DNA from 3 places in the Streptomyces sp. NPDC001513 genome. Region 3 is predicted to be linked to each of the others. Evidence: riboswitches for the same ligand, from Rfam matches in the RefSeq annotation. Region 3 holds a riboswitch; each other region holds the start of a gene.
What was found. Region 3 has a riboswitch for thiamine pyrophosphate ahead of thiC (phosphomethylpyrimidine synthase ThiC). Riboswitches for the same ligand answer to the same signal wherever they lie in the genome.
Positions count from the first base shown of each region.

Region 1: linked by a shared signal. The riboswitch ahead of ACFYZ4_RS19030 (thiamine ABC transporter substrate-binding protein) and the one ahead of thiC (phosphomethylpyrimidine synthase ThiC) in region 3 are both predicted to bind thiamine pyrophosphate.
Region 2: linked by a shared signal. The riboswitch ahead of thiO (glycine oxidase ThiO) and the one ahead of thiC (phosphomethylpyrimidine synthase ThiC) in region 3 are both predicted to bind thiamine pyrophosphate.

Region 1 covers NZ_JBIAVU010000008.1:106,772-112,023, forward strand. Annotated here, with positions in the region: gene ACFYZ4_RS19020 (ABC transporter ATP-binding protein) at 1-236, opposite strand, end outside; gene ACFYZ4_RS19025 (ABC transporter permease) at 236-1,852, opposite strand; gene ACFYZ4_RS19030 (thiamine ABC transporter substrate-binding protein) at 1,948-3,030, opposite strand; TPP riboswitch at 3,116-3,225, opposite strand; gene rlmN (23S rRNA (adenine(2503)-C(2))-methyltransferase RlmN) at 3,284-4,399, opposite strand; gene ACFYZ4_RS19040 (phosphatidate cytidylyltransferase) at 4,530-5,252, opposite strand, start outside.
Region 2 covers NZ_JBIAVU010000003.1:201,592-206,843, forward strand. Annotated here, with positions in the region: gene ACFYZ4_RS07450 (thiazole synthase) at 1-694, opposite strand, end outside; gene thiS (sulfur carrier protein ThiS) at 700-912, opposite strand; gene thiO (glycine oxidase ThiO) at 909-2,087, opposite strand; TPP riboswitch at 2,085-2,196, opposite strand; gene ACFYZ4_RS07465 (FAD-dependent oxidoreductase) at 2,278-3,513, shown strand; gene ACFYZ4_RS07470 (Rv2175c family DNA-binding protein) at 3,628-3,993, shown strand; gene thiE (thiamine phosphate synthase) at 4,070-4,705, shown strand; gene metF (methylenetetrahydrofolate reductase [NAD(P)H]) at 4,865-5,252, shown strand, end outside.
Region 3 covers NZ_JBIAVU010000011.1:137,217-142,468, forward strand. Annotated here, with positions in the region: gene ACFYZ4_RS24900 (IclR family transcriptional regulator) at 217-954, shown strand; gene ACFYZ4_RS24905 (SsgA family sporulation/cell division regulator) at 1,052-1,501, shown strand; gene ACFYZ4_RS24910 (YibE/F family protein) at 1,512-2,939, opposite strand; TPP riboswitch at 3,012-3,157, shown strand; gene thiC (phosphomethylpyrimidine synthase ThiC) at 3,151-4,938, shown strand; gene ACFYZ4_RS24920 (glycosyltransferase) at 5,001-5,252, opposite strand, start outside.

The sequences.
Region 1 (5,252 bases), on a different contig from region 3:
AGGCCCACGCCCCGCCGGTGCACGGGCACGCCGGACTGGTCGTCCCCGCCCAGCCGCACCCGGCCCGCGGACACCTGCTGGAGCCCGGCGATCACCCGCAGCAGCGTGGACTTGCCGCTTCCGCTCGGCCCCAGCACGCACACGATCTCGTGCTCGGCGACCTCCAGGTCCACGGAGTCGACGACCGCGCGCTCACCGAAGCGGACCGACACCCCTTCCAGCTGAAGCAGTGTCATCAGAACTCCCCGGAGGTCTTGTCGGGTCGCAGTCGCTCCAGCACCAGCAGGGACACCGCGCACACCAGCATCAGGATCGTGCTCAGGGCCATCGCCTGCCCGTAGTTCATCTCGCCGGCCCGCCCCAGCAGCCGCGCCACGGCCACCGGCAGCGTCGGCCGGTCCGCCCGCGCGATGAACACGGTCGCGCCGAACTCGCCCAGCGAGACGGCGAAGGCGAATCCGGCGGCGATCAGCAGCGCCCGCCGCACCAGCGGCAGGTCCACCTCCCGCCAGGCCCGCAGCGGCGACGCGCCGAGCACCGCGGCCGCCTCCCGCAGCCGCCCGTCGACCGCGCGCAGCACCGGCAGCATCGTCCGTACGACGAAGGGCACGCCCACCAACGCCTGCGCCAGCGGCACCAGGATCCACGAGGTCCGCAGGTCCAGCGGCGGCTTGTCGAGGGTGATCAGGAAGCCGAAGCCCACCGTCACGGCGGACACCCCGAGGGGCAGCATCAGCAGCGCGTCGAAGCCGCGTACGAAGCGGCCCGCGCGCCGGGTCAGCGCGGCGGCCGCGAGTCCCCCGATGAACAGGGCGATCGCGGTGGCGGCGAGCGCGTACCGCAGGGAGTTCCCGATCGCCTCCAGCGGCGGCACCAGGAAGGTTCCGCCGCCGGCGCCCGCGTCCTGGAGCGCGCGGTAGAAGCCGAGGCCGTATCCGCCGGGGGCGTCGAAGGACCGCTCGACCAGCACGCCCAGCGGGAGCACGATCAGCAGCGCCACGGTCAGCAGCACCGCGCCCAGCAGCGTGCGCTGCGCCCAGCCGCGCGGCCGGTGCGTGGTCCGGCCCGGGTCCACCAGCCGCAGTGCGGTCTCCCGTCGGCGCACGGTCCGGGCGTGCACGGCGAGGATCCCGCCGATCGCCGCGAACTGCACCATCGTCAGCACGGCGGCCGTCGGCAGGTCCAGGAGCTGCGCGGTCTGCCGGTAGACCTCCACCTCCAGGGTGGAGTACGCGGGCCCGCCCAGGATCAGTACGACGCCGAAGGAGCTGAAGGTGAACAGGAAGACCATCAGCGAGGCGGCGGCCACCGACGGAACCAGCGCGGGCAGGGTCACGCGCCGCCAGGCGGCGAACCGGCCGGCGCCCAGCACCCGGGCGGCCTCCTCCTGGCGCGGGTCCAGCTGGGCCCACAGCCCGCCGACCGTGCGGACGACGACCGCGTAGTTGAAGAAGACGTGCGCGAGGAGGATCGCCCAGACGGTGGTGTCGAGCCGGACCCCCATCGTTTCGTCCATCAGCCCGCCGCGCCCCAGCAGGGCGAGGAAGGCGGTGCCGACGACCACGGTCGGCAGTACGAAGGGAACGGTGACCACGGCCCGCAGCAGCTGCTTGCCGGGGAACTCGAAGCGCGCGAAGACGTACGCGCCGGGGAGTGCGATCAGCAGCGTGAGCGCGGTGGAGGCGAGCGCCTGCCAGGTGGTGAACCACAGCACGTCGGCGATGTCGGGCCGGCTCAGCACCTCGCCGATCCGGCCGAACTGCCAGCCCTCGTCGGTCTTGAGGCCGCGGCCGACGATCGCGGCGACCGGGTAGGCGAAGAACAGCCCGAAGAAGGCCAGGGGCACGGCCATCAGGGCGAGCCGGACGGCGGTCGCCCGGCCGCCCTCGCGGGGGCCGGGGCCCGGCGCGGCGCCCCCCGACGCCGCGCCCGACCCCTTGGTACCGCTTACTTCACGACGAGCGAGGTCCATGCCTTGACCCACTGCTCACGGTTCTTGGCGATGGTCTCGGGAGCCACGTTCTCCGGCTTCTCGACCACCACTCCGTGCTTGGTGAACAGCTCCGGCAGGGAAGCGTCCTTCGTCACCGGGTTCACGAACATCTGGAGCGGCATGTCCTCCTGGAACTTCTTGCTGATCAGGAAGTCCACGAGGGCCTTGCCGCCCGCCTCGTTCTTCGCGCCCTTGAGCAGGCCGGCGAACTCGACCTGGCGGAAGCAGGTGCCGGTGGCGACGCCCGTGGGGGCCTCGGCCGGCTGCGGCTCGCCGTACAGCACCTCGACCGGCGGGCTGGAGGCGTAGGAGACGACCAGCGGGCGGTCGCCCTTGGCCTTCTTGCCGCCCGCGGAGCCGGAGAACCGCTCGTTGTAGGCCTGCTCCCAGCCGTCGACGACCTCGACGCCGTTGGCCTTGAGCTTGCTCCAGTAGTCCTTCCAGCCGTCCTCGCCGTACTTGCCGACGGAGGCGAGCAGGAAGCCGAGGCCGGGCGAGGAGGTCGCGGCGTTCTCGGTGACCAGCAGGTCCTTGTACTCGGGCTTGACCAGGTCGTCCAGCGTCTGCGGCGGGGCGATCTTCTTGTCGGCGAAGTAGGCCTTGTCGTAGTTGACGCAGATGTCGCCGGAGTCGATGGGGGTGACCCGGTGCTCCTTGTCGAGCACGTACTCGGGCTTGACCGCGTCCAGGCCCTTGGCCTCGTACGGCGTGAAGATGCCGTTGTCGAGGGCGCGCGAGAGCAGGGTGTTGTCGACGCCGAAGAACACGTCGCCGCGCGGGGAGCCCTTGGTGAGGATCTCCTGGTTCAGGGCGGCGCCGGCGTCGCCGGACTTCAGCACCTTGACGGTGTAGCCGCTCTGCTGCTCGAACTCCTTGAGGACCGTGTCGGTCACGTTGAAGGAGTCGTGGGAGACGAGCGTGACGGTCTTGTCGGTCGTGCCCGCGGACTTGTCGTCGGAGCCGCCGCATGCGCTCAGCGTGGTGACGCCCAGCGCGGCCGCGAGCGCGGCGCCCGCGATCTTCTTGGTGGTGCTCACTGGTGAATTCCTCCTGGGATGTCCAGGAGAAGACGCGGCCCTGTCCGGCGCTCTGTGGGAGCGGACGCCGGGCAGGGCGCAACAGCTTGAGTGGTGACCGAACTTCCTACCCCGAATGACCGGGGCGAGGTTCAGAGGGTCTGCGGATGACGGATACCGCACTCTCAGCGCTGTGGCGCTCCCCTGTCGGAATATGAAATTGGTTCGGCCACAGGGTACCCCGTGGCCGAATATGACCTCCGCTGACCGGAACCTAGCGCTCCGAGGCCGCGAGCTGGCCGCACGCGCCGTCGATCTCCTGGCCGCGGGTGTCACGCACGGTCACGGGCACGCCGTGGCGGGCGATGGCCTCCACGAAGGCCTTCTCGTCCTCGGGCCGCGAGGCGGTCCACTTCGAGCCGGGCGTGGGGTTCAGCGGGATCAGGTTGACGTGGACGCGCTTGCCCTTGAGCAGCTTGCCCAGCAGGTCGCCACGCCAGGCCTGGTCGTTGATGTCGCGGATCAGGGCGTACTCGATGGAGATCCGGCGGCCGGACTTCTCCGCGTACTCCCAGGCCGCGCCGAGCACCTCGCGGACGTTCCAGCGGGTGTTCACGGGGACCAGCGTGTCGCGCAGCTCGTCGTCGGGCGCGTGCAGCGAGACGGCGAGACGGCACTTGAAGCCCTCGTCGGCGAACCGCAGCATGGCCGGGACCAGGCCGACGGTGGACACGGTGATGCCCCGCTGCGACAGGCCGAGGCCGTCGGGCTCGGGGTCGGTGAGCCGGCGGATGGCACCGACCACGCGGTTGTAGTTGGCGAGCGGCTCGCCCATGCCCATGAAGACGATGTTCGACAGCCGCGCCGGGCCGCCGGGGACCTCGCCGTCGCGCAGCGCGCGCATGCCGTCGACGATCTGGTGCACGATCTCGGCGGTGGAGAGGTTGCGGTCGAGGCCCGCCTGGCCGGTGGCGCAGAACGGGCAGTTCATGCCGCAGCCGGCCTGCGAGGAGATGCACATGGTGACCCGGTCGGGGTAGCGCATCAGCACGGACTCGACGAGCGTGCCGTCGTGCAGCTTCCACAGGGTCTTGCGGGTGGTGTCGTCGTCGCACGAGATGTGCCGGATGACGTTCATCAGGTCCGGCAGCAGCTCCTGCTGGAGCTTCTCCCGCGAAGCCGCCGGGATGTCGGTCCACTCGGCCGGGTCGTGCGCGTAGCGCGCGAAGTAGTGCTGGGAGAGCTGCTTGGCCCGGAACGGCTTCTCGCCGATCGCGGCGACCGCCTCACGGCGCTCGGCCGGGGTCATGTCGGCGAGGTGCCGGGGCGGCCGCTTCGCTCCGCGGGGGGCGACAAAAGTGAGCTCACCCGGGACAGGACGGGGGGCCATGCGGTACTCCTCAGTACGACGAGGTGGGGGTCACCCCGCGCATGCAGGGCCGGTCTGCGGCTCGGCCGCGAGACGGAAAGGGCGCGCCGCGTACACGCGGCGCGCCCTCCAGGATAACCCGAGCCCTGTCTCAGCCGGTGCCGACGAAGGCGGCGAGCAGCAGCCACACCACGGGAGCGGTCGGCAGCAGCGAATCGAGCCGGTCCATGATGCCGCCATGGCCCGGCAGCAGGGTGCCCATGTCCTTGATGCCCAGGTCCCGCTTGATCATGGACTCGCCCAGGTCGCCCAGTGTGGCGCTGACCGCGACCGCGAGGCCGAGCAGGAGGCCCTGCCACCAGGCGCCGCCCTCGATCAGGAACTCCATGCACAGCGCGCCGGCCGCCATCGCGAAGGCCACCGCGCCGAAGAGTCCCTCGCGGGTCTTTCCGGGGCTGATGCGCGGCGCGAGCTTGGTCTTCCCGAAGCGCCAGCCGACCGCGTAGGCGCCGGTGTCGCTGACCACGGTCAGGAGCAGGAAGGTGATCACGCGCTCGGGGCCGTCGTCGGCGGTGAGCAGCATCGCGACGAAGGTGGCGAGGAAGGGCACGTAGAACGCCGCGAAGGCGCCCGCCGTGACGTCCTTGAGGTAGTCCTCGGGCGGTTCGGTCATCCGCCACACCAGGACCGCCAGCACGGTCAGGGCCATGGCGACCCAGGCGCCCTCGGCCCCCCGGACGTACCCGGCGATGACCATGGCCGCGCCGCCGACCGCGAGCGGGACCAGCGGGGCCTTGATGTCCTTCTTCTCCTGCAGCCGGGAGGTCAGCTCCCACAGGCCCACGACGACCGCGACGACGATGACGCCGACGAA
Region 2 (5,252 bases), on a different contig from region 3:
GCCGCCCCGCCGAGACGGCGTCCCGCATGGCGGACGCCATCAGCACCGGCTCCTGCGCCCGCGTCACCGCGGAGGCCAGCATCACCGCCGCGCAGCCCAGTTCCATCGCGAGGGCGGCGTCCGACGCCGTGCCCGCGCCCGCGTCCAGGATGACCGGCACCGACGCCCGCTCCGCGATCAGCTCGAAGTTGTGCGGGTTGCGGATGCCCATTCCCGAGCCGATGGGGGACCCGAGCGGCATGATCGCCGCGCAGCCCACGTCCTCCAGCTTCCGCGCGAGCACCGGGTCGTCGTTCGTGTAGGGGAGGACCGTGAAGCCCTCGTCCACCAGGATCTCGGCGGCGTCCAGCAGCTCGACGCCGTCCGGCAGGAGGGTCCGCTCGTCCGCGACCACCTCCAGCTTGATCCAGTCCGTGCCCAGCGCCTCCCGGGCCAGCCGGGCCGTGAGCACGGCCTCGCCCGCCGTGAAGCAGCCCGCCGTGTTGGGCAGGACCGCGATGCCGAGCCGGGTCAGGACGGAGAGGACGGAGCCCTGGACCGTGGGGTCGAGGCGCCGCATCGCGACCGTGGTGAGTTCGGTGCCGGACGCGACCAGGGAGCGTTCCAGCACGTCCAGGCTCGGGGCCCCGCCCGTGCCCATGATCAGGCGGGAGGAGAAGGTCCGGCCGCCCAGGGTGAGGAGGTCGTCGGCCATGCCGCTCAGCCCCCCTGGACCGCGGTGAGGATTTCGACCCGGTCGCCGTCGCCCACCGGCGTGGCCGGCCACTGCCCGCGCGGGACCACGGTCTCGTTGAGGGCCGCGGCGACGCCGGAGGGGGCCGCGGTCAGGGTGGCGACCACCGTGTCGAGCGTGGTGCCGGCCGCGAGCTCGCGCGGCTCGCCGTTGACGGAGACGGATACGGGGAGGCTCATGCGTACGACTCCTGACGTGCGGCGGAGAACCGGCGGGGGCTGAAGGGGCGCGCGATCTCCGGAAGTTCGCCGGTGGCCAGCAGCTCGGCGAGCACCTCACCGGTGAGCGGGGTCAGCAGCACCCCGTTGCGGTAGTGCCCGGTGGCCAGGTGCAGGCCCGGCAGGTCGGTCGGGCCGAGCAGCGGGGCGTTGTCGGGCGAGCCGGGGCGCAGCCCCGCCCGGGTCTCGGTGAGGGGGAGTTCGGTGATGCCGGGAACCAGTTCGTGGGCGTCGCGCAGGAGTTCGTAGACCCCGCCCGCGGTGACCGTGGTGTCCCAGCCGAGTTCCTCGCTGGTGGCGCCGACGACGAGCTCGCCGTTCTCGCGCGGCACCAGGTAGACGTGGCTGCCGCGGACGACCGCCCGGACGGTCCGGGAGAGGAACGGCGCGTAGGCCGGGGGCACCGACAGCCGCAGGACCTGTCCCTTGACCGGCCGTACGGGAGGCACCACCTCCGCCGGTACGCCCGCCAGCCGGCCGCTGAGCGAGCCCGCCGCCAGCACCACCTGGCCGGCGCGCAGCTCCGTACCGTCGTCGAGCGCGGCACCGGCCGCCCGGTCGGCGGTGACCAGCAGCCGTTCCACCGCAGCCCGGTGGATGATCACGCCGGCCCGCTCGCAGGCGGCGAGCAGGGCGGCCGCGAGCCGGCGCGGGTCGACCTGGTGGTCGCCGTCCACGCGCAGGCCGCCGCGTACGCCCGGGGCGAGCATGGGCTCCAGGCGGCGGCACTCGCGGCCGGTGAGCCACTCGGACTCCAGGCCGCAGCGGCGCTGGAGCGCGTGCAGTTCCCGCAGGTGGAGGCGGTCGTCGGCGTCGAGGGCGACGGCGAGGGTGCCGCAGGTGCGGAAGCCGATGTCGATGCCGCCGCTCGCGTCGGCGAGCTCGGCGGCGAACTCGGGATAGCGGGCGGCGGAGGCGAGGCCGAGGCCCAGCAGAGCTTCCTCGCCGTAGTGCAGTTCGGTGACGGGGGCGAGCATGCCGGCCGCGACCTGGGCGGCGCCGCCGCCGGGCGCCGGGTCGGCGAGTACGGTGCGCAGTCCGCGCGCCGCGGCCCGCCAGGCGGTGACCAGGCCGATGATCCCGCCCCCGATGACGAGGACGTCGGATCCCTTCCGAGATGTTCGGGATGAGTGCATGGGCGTCCAGCCCCTCCCTTCGCCGGCATGACCCGGATCAGGTTCGTACGGTCGGAGGCCGGCCAGCCTCCCTCTCAGCCCGGTGCGCCGGACTCCCGCGATAGGTACGGTGGCCAGACTAACCCGGCCGTGGACGGCCGGTAAGGCGGCACCTATTCCTGACGGAGCGTCAGATGACTAGGGTGGCCGGGTGAGCGAGCAGACGGAACACAATCAGCGCGGCGTCGTGATCGTCGGCGCCGGAATGGCCGGGGTGCAGACCGCGGTCGCCCTGCGCGAGCAGGGCTTCGACGGCCCCCTGACCCTGCTGGGAGCCGAACCCCACCAGCCCTACGACCGCCCCCCGCTGTCCAAGGCGGTCCTGCTCGGCAAGGCCGAGGACTCCGCCTTCGACGTGGACTTCGAGGGGCTCGGCATCGAGCTGCGGCTCGGCACCGAGGTCACCGGACTGCGGGCCGCCGACCGCGAGCTGGACACCGAGGCCGGCCCGGTCCCGTACGGGGTCCTCGTGCTGGCGACCGGCGCCGAGCCGCTGACCCTGCCCGGCACCGAGGGCGTCCCCGGCGTCCACCTGCTGCGCACCCTGGACGACGCGGCACGGCTGCGCCCGGTCCTGGCGGCGGCGCCCTCGACGGTGGTCGTCGGGGCGGGCTGGATCGGCGCCGAGTTCGCCACCGCGGCCCGTGAGGCGGGCTGCGCGGTGACCGTGGTCGAGGCGGCGGACCGGGTGCTGGCGGGGGCGCTGCCCGCCGAGGTCGCCGAGCCGATGGCCCGCTGGTACGGGGAGGCCGGCGCCGAGCTGATCACCGGCGCGAAGGTGGCCGGGATCGAGGAGGGGCGGGTCCTGCTCGCGGACGGGCGGACCCTGCCGGCCGGCGCGGTCGTCGTGGGCATCGGCGCCCGGCCCGCCACCGGATGGCTGGCCGGGACCGGGGTGGAACGGGGCCCCGACGGCTCGGTCACCGCCGACGCCCACCTGCGTACCTCCCTGCCCGGGGTGTACGCCGTCGGCGACTGCGCCTCCTTCCCGTCCGGGCGGTACGGGAAGCGGCTGCTCGTCCACCACTGGGACAACGCGCTCCAGGGGCCGCGGACGGTCGCGGCGAACATCCTGGCCGGAGCCGGGGCGGCCGGGGCGGCGGGCGAGGTCTACGACCCGGTGCCGTACTTCTGGTCGGAGCAGTTCGGGCGCTTCGTGCAGTACGCCGGGCACCACGGCGGGGCCGACACCCTCCTCTGGCGCGGCGACCCGGCCGGAGCGGCCTGGTCGGTGTGCTGGCTGCGGGCCGGCGCCCTGGTCGCGGTCCTGGCGGTGGGCCGCCCCCGGGACGTGGCCCAGGGCCGGAAGCTCATCGAGGCGGCGGTGCCCCTGGACCCGTCCAAGGTCGCGGACCCCGCCACGCCCTTGAAGTCGGCCACCGCCTGACGGCTCCGGGGCTCCGCCCGCACCGGGGTCCGGGGCGGAGCCCCGGAGCGGGCGGCGACCCGTACGGGGCTGCCCAGGTACCGGCGGCGGAGCCGAGATGGCAGGCTTGTCTCCGTGACCCAGATTGACGCAAAGATCGATGCCCTTGTCCCCTCGTGGCTGCACCTCCCCGACATCGCGGAGATGCTGAACGTCGAGGTGACGCGGGTCCGCCAGATGGTGAAGGAAGGGCAGCTCATCGCCGTACGCCGGGGCGAGAACCGCGCCCTGCAGGTACCGGCTCCCTTCATCGACGGTGACAAGGTCGTCAAGGGCCTGGTCGGCTTGCTGACCGTGCTGCGCGACGACCGCTTCACCGACGAGGAGATCCTGGAGTGGCTCTTCACCGAGGATCCGACCCTGCCCGGCACGCCCGTGCAGGCGCTGAGCGAGAATCGCGGCACGGAGGTGAAGCGCCGCGCTCAGGCGCTCGCCCTCTGACCTGATCCGCAGCTCGCTCCACCGCGGTGTACGGGCGCCGCGCCCGTACACCGCCTCCACCACGGGGGGTTCACCCATGCAGCTGTCCGACGCCCGGCTCTACCTCTGCACGGACGCCCGCAAGCGGCAGGGTGACCTCCCCGAGTTCCTCGACGCCGTCCTGGCCGGAGGCGTGGACATCGTCCAGCTCCGGGACAAGGGCATGGAGGCGGGGGAGGAACTCGAACACCTCCGCGTGTTCGCCGAGGCCGCACGCCGCCACGGCAAGCTCCTCGCCGTGAACGACCGCGCCGACGTCGCCCACGCCATCGGCTCCGACGTCCTGCACCTCGGCCAGGGCGACATCCCCGTCCCCGCGGCCCGCGCCATCCTCGGCGAGGGGGTGCTGATCGGCCGTTCCTGCCATGCCGAGGACGAGGTCGACGCGGCCGTCGCCGAGCCCGGCGTGGACTACTTCTGCACCGGCCCCTGCTGGCCCACGCCCACCAAGCCCGGCCGCCACGCCCCCGGCCTGGGGCTGGTCCGGTACGCGGCCTCGCTGGAGCAGGACCGCCCCTGGTTCGCCATCGGCGGCATCGACAGCACGAACCTGGACGAGGTGCTGGACGCCGGCGCCACCCGCGTCGTGGTCGTCCGCGCCCTCACCGAGGCCACCGACCCCGGTGCGGCCGCCGCGGAGCTCGCCAAGCGCGTCCGGGCCCGGCTCGGCTGAGTCCTGTCCGCCCGGACACAGGGCGAGCGGAGGGTGCAGGACGAGGGCCTAGCGCCTCGTACCCCCGCTTGACCAGACCCCGCCCTCCAGGTGTCCAAAAACGTGTCCAAAAGGCGGACAGCGCTTCGGTGACCGGCCGGCCGCGTCTAACCTGCCCACATGGCCTCTGGTACCGCTTCCACCTGGTCGGATCGTGCACACACGGTCCGCGACCTCCTCGCGTCCGGGCGCTCGTACTCCTTCGAGTTCTGGGCCCCGAAGACGGAGAAGGGCGAACGCAACCTCTGGAACGCCCTGCGCCGGGTCGAGGCGGTATCCCCCAGCTTCGTCTCCGTGACCTACGGAGCCGGCGGCTCCACGCGCGGCGGCACGGTGAAGGCCACCCAGGAGATCGCCGCGGACACCACCCTGACGCCCGTCGCGCACCTCACCGCCGTGGACCACTCGGTCGCCGAGCTGCGCAACGTCATCGGGCAGTTCGCCGACGCCGGGATCCGGAACATGCTCGTCGTGCGCGGAGACCCGCCGGGCGACCCGATGGGCGAGT
Region 3 (5,252 bases):
AATCGGCGGATAGAGTGGCAATCTGCGCCGTTCCCTGGGCACCGAAAGCCGGTACTGCCGCTCTGACCTGCGGCGATGCTAACGAGCCGCCGAGTACGACCCCCAGGGGCCACGGCATACGCGGGGGCGGCCCCCGCAGGGTGGGTCTCCCCGAAGGCCCGCCGCCACACCTGGGGGTGAGCTTTGTCTCCGGTTCACAATGCCGGTGTGCCGACACTGATCGGTTCGGTGCAGAGGGCGCTGAGGCTCCTCGAAGCAGTGGGGTCCCATAGCGAGGGAGCGCCGGCGAAACAGCTCGCGCGCGAGGCCGGGCTCCCGCTTCCCACCGCGTACCACCTGCTGCGCACCCTCACGCACGAGGGCTATCTGCGCCGGGAGGGCGGTGTCTTCGTCCTGGGCGACGCCGCGGGTCGGCTCGCCGGTGGGGGACTCCAGCAGAAACGTCGCAGCATGATCCTCGACTCCCTCGCGCACTTCCGCGACGCGGTCGGGGCCCCCGTCTACTTCGCGGTCTACCGCGAGGGCGAGATCGAGGTCGTCGGCGTTTCCGACACCCAGTCCAGCCCGGCCTGCGAGGAGTGGGCCGACTTCCGTGAGACCGGCCATGCGCACGCCATCGGGCAGTGCCTGCTCGGACAACTCGACGAGGAAATGCGCAAGGACCATTACGACCGTCATCCGGTTGAGCCGATCACCGCTTATACCGTGCGGGATCTCCGGTCCCTGGAGTACCGGATCGGGGCCCTCGGGCGAATGCAGCCAGTAACCGAACGCCAGGAATATGCACTTGGCACAGTCTGTGCGGCCATCCCCATCACAGCGGGCGATACCGCCGCAACCATGGCGATTTCTCTCCCCTTGCACCAGGAAGATCGATTGCTCTATGTAGTCGATCGGCTACGGAGTGAAGTAGGCGCGCTGTTGAGCACCCTCTCGTTCTCTATCAGTATCTGAAAACTCACTCCTTGTGATCTGCTAGCGCTTCCACCACTCTTGTCAAGAGGAGCCTGGGGGATCATTCCTGGCCACTTCCACTACAGCGGGGTAGGCAATGCGCGAGTCGGTACAGGCAGAGGTCATGATGAGTTTCCTCGTTTCCGAGGAGCTCTCGTTCAGGATTCCGGTGGAACTCCGGTACGACGCCCGTGATCCCTACGCGGTCCGGCTGACCTTCCACCTTCCCGGAGACGCGCCCGTGACCTGGGCGTTCGGCCGGGAGCTCCTCCTCGACGGCATCAACAAGCCGTGCGGTGACGGCGATGTGCACATCGCCCCCACCACTCCGGAAGACCTGTCCGACGTCCACATCCGGCTGCAGGTCGGCGGCGACAGGGCCCTGTTCCGCGCCAGCGCGGCGCCGCTCGTCGCGTTCCTCGACCGCACCGACCGGCTCGTACCGCTCGGACAGGAGCGCAACCTGGGCGACTTCGAGGAGAACCTCGACGAGGCGCTCGGCAAGATCCTGGCCGAGTCGAAGCAGAACGAGCAGAACGCCGGCTGACGCCCGACCCTCAGCGCTTGCGCCGCCGGCCCCGGCCGCCGCGGACCGGTCCCGAGGCCGGCGCGACGTCCGGGGATCCCGGCCGGTCGGCGGAAACCACCAGCGAGGCCAGCGCCGTCGTCACGGGGACCGAGGCCACCAGTCCGATCGAGCCCACGAGGGTCCGTACGATCTCCACCGCGACCAGCTCGCTGTTCGCCACCGACCCCATGCTGCTGTTCGCGATGGAGAACAGCAGGAGCAGCGGCAGCGCGGCACCCGCGTAGGCCAGCACCAGGGTGTTGACCACCGAGGCGATGTGGTCGCGGCCGATCCGGATCGCCGCCCGGTACAGGCCGCGCGGCCCCATCGAGGGGTCCGCCGCGTGCAGTTCCCAGACCGCCGAGGTCTGGGTGACCGTCACATCGTCGAGCACGCCCAGCGATCCGATGATCACGCTTGCGAGCAGCAGACCGCTCATGTCGATGTCCGGGTAGAGCCCGTGGATCAGCCCGGTGTTGTCGTCCGTGTTGCCGGTGAGGGACGCCCAGTCGATGAACACCGAGCCCAGCAGGCCGATCAGCAGCAGCGAGGCGAGGGTGCCGAGGACGGCGACCGAGGTGCGGGCGGTCAGGCCGTGGCACATGTAGAGCGCGATCAGCATGATGGCGCTCGCCCCGATCACCGCGACCACGAGCGGGTTCGAACCCTGCAGGATGGCCGGGAGGATGAAGAGGGTCAGCACGCCGAAGCTGACGATCAGCGCGATCAGGGCGAACAGGCCGCGCATCCGCCCGACGAGGACGACCGAAACCGCGAAGATGCCGGCCAGCACCGCCAGGGGGATCTTGCGGTTCACGTCGATCACGGAGTATTGGAGGTCCTGGGGCGCGTCCGGCGCGTACGCCACGACCACCTCCTGGCCGTCCGTCAACTGCCGTGGCGCACCCGGCTGGACGATCTCCACGAAGGTGCGGCCCTTGTCCGGGCCGGTGCCGACCTCGATGGTGGCCTTCTTGCACTCGCCGGTCTGCGCCGCCTGGGCCTCGCGGCCCTCGGGCGTGGTGGGGTCGGCGGTCGGCGGTACCTGCGCGGCGTTCACGGACTTGCAGTCGACCTGTTCGAGGGAGACGACCTTGCCCTGCTGGGTCTGGCGGTCGAAGCCCACCCCCGTGCGCTCGTGGGAGGGGGCGCCGCCCGGCCAGAGCACCACCATGCCGATGAAGACGGCGGTGGCGAAGGGGATCAGTACGGCCGCGATGACCTTGCGCAGGTGCTTCGAGACGGGGGCCGCCGGACCGTGGCCGTGGCTGTGGGCATGGCCGCCGGAGTGACCGCCGGAGTGACCGGCGGACGGCCCGGACGAGTGCTCTGCGGAGTGCCCGGAGCCGTGGTGCTCGTGGCCGTTGTGGCCGTGGGGCTCTGTGGGCTCGGTGGGGGGCTGCGGCGAGGGCGTCACCAGCAGATCATCGCAAGAGATGAGGGGGCCCACTGTTCAGCACGCCATGGATGACGCTAGCGTGGGGGCACCTTTGCACAACGCGGGAGCTCGGAGCACCGGGCTGAGAGGACGCTGATCACCGTACGCGCATCACGGATGCGTACGGGAGGAGGCTGCGTCGACCGCCGAACCTGTTACCGGGTAATGCCGGCGTAGGGAGATAGGTCTCATGACCATTCAGGACGCACGCACGCCTGCCGTCAGCCAGGACGCCGACGGCCAGACCGAGCGCCAGCCCGGCTGGCACAAGGGCTACGTCGCGGGCTCCCGCCCCGACATCCGGGTGCCGGTCCGCCAGGTCCACCTCACCAACGGCAAGGACGTGACGCTCTACGACACGTCCGGTCCGTACACCGACCCGCAGATCGAGACCGACGTCCGCCGGGGCCTCGCCCCGCTGCGCGAGAACTGGATCATCGGCCGCGGCGACACCGAGGAGTACGCGGGCCGTCCCGTGCGCCCCGAGGACGACGGCATCAAGCACACCTCGCCGCGCGGTGGCCTCAAGAACCTCGACGCGGTCTTCCCGGGCCGCCCGCGCCAGCCCCGCCGGGGCCGTGGCGGCGCCGCCGTCACGCAGCTCGCGTACGCCCGCCGGGGCGAGATCACCCCGGAGATGGAGTACGTCGCGATCCGCGAGAACGTCTCCCCCGAGGTCGTCCGCGAGGAGATCGCCGCAGGTCGCGCGGTGCTTCCCGCGAACGTGAACCACCCCGAGATCGAGCCGATGATCATCGGCAAGCGGTTCCTGGTGAAGGTCAACGCCAACATCGGCAACTCCGCGGTCACCTCCTCCATCGAGGAGGAGGTCGACAAGATGACCTGGGCGACCAAGTGGGGCGCCGACACGGTCATGGACCTCTCGACGGGCCGCAACATCCACACCACCCGCGAGTGGGTGCTGCGCAACTCCCCCGTCCCGATCGGCACCGTGCCGCTCTACCAGGCGCTGGAGAAGGTCGACGGCCGCGCCGAGGACCTGACCTGGGAGATCTACAAGGACACGGTCATCGAGCAGGCCGAGCAGGGCGTCGACTACATGACGGTCCACGCCGGCGTGCTGCTGCCCTACGTGCCGCTGACCGCCCGCCGCAAGACCGGCATCGTCTCGCGCGGCGGCTCGATCATGGCCGCGTGGTGCCTCGCGCACCACAAGGAGAACTTCCTCTACACGAACTTCGAGGAGCTCTGCGAGATCCTCGCGACGTACGACGTCACGTACTCGCTGGGCGACGGCCTGCGCCCCGGCTCCATCGCGGACGCCAACGACGCGGCCCAGTTCGCCGAGCTGAAGACGCTGGGCGAGCTCAACACGATCGCCAAGCGGCACAACGTCCAGACGATGATCGAGGGCCCGGGCCACGTCCCGATGCACAAGATCAAGGAGAACATCGACCTCCAGCAGGAGATCTGCGAGGAGGCGCCGTTCTACACGCTCGGCCCGCTGACCACGGACGTCGCTCCCGCGTACGACCACATCACCTCGGGCATCGGCGCCGCGATGATCGCCTGGTGGGGCACCGCGATGCTCTGCTACGTCACGCCCAAGGAGCACCTGGGCCTGCCCAACCGCGACGACGTGAAGACCGGCGTCATCACGTACAAGATCGCGGCGCACGCCGCCGACCTGGCCAAGGGGCACCCCGGCGCCCAGGAGTGGGACGACGCGCTGTCGGACGCGCGGTTCGAGTTCCGCTGGGAGGACCAGTTCAACCTGGCCCTCGACCCGGTCACGGCCCGTGAGTTCCACGACGAGACGCTGCCCGCCGAGCCGGCCAAGACCGCGCACTTCTGCTCCATGTGCGGTCCGAAGTTCTGCTCGATGAAGATCTCGCAGGACATCCGCCGCGAGCACGGCGGTGACCTGAAGGCCGACGAGATCCAGGCGGGCATGGCGGAGAAGTCCGCCGAGTTCGCGGCCTCGGGCAACCGCGTCTACCTGCCGCTGGCCGACTGACGCGACGTACGACCGGAGGGCGCCGCTCCAAGGCCTGTCGGGCCGGGGCGGCGCCTGCCGTTTCAGGCGACCACGAGGTACGGGTCCACCTTGCGCCGGGCGAAACCGAGGTTGGCGAGGACCCGGTCCCGGTGCTCGTCGGGGAGGGCGTCGCCCGCGAGGAGCCGTTCGCAGCAGTCCAGCGACTCCTGGTACTCGCCGACCCAGTAGGCGGCCACGGCGAGTTCGTCGAGGGCGCGCCACTCGTGCCAGTCGAACTCGACGAACAGGACGTCGTCGGGGCGGGGGATCCGTACGGCCTGCCGGGCGAACAT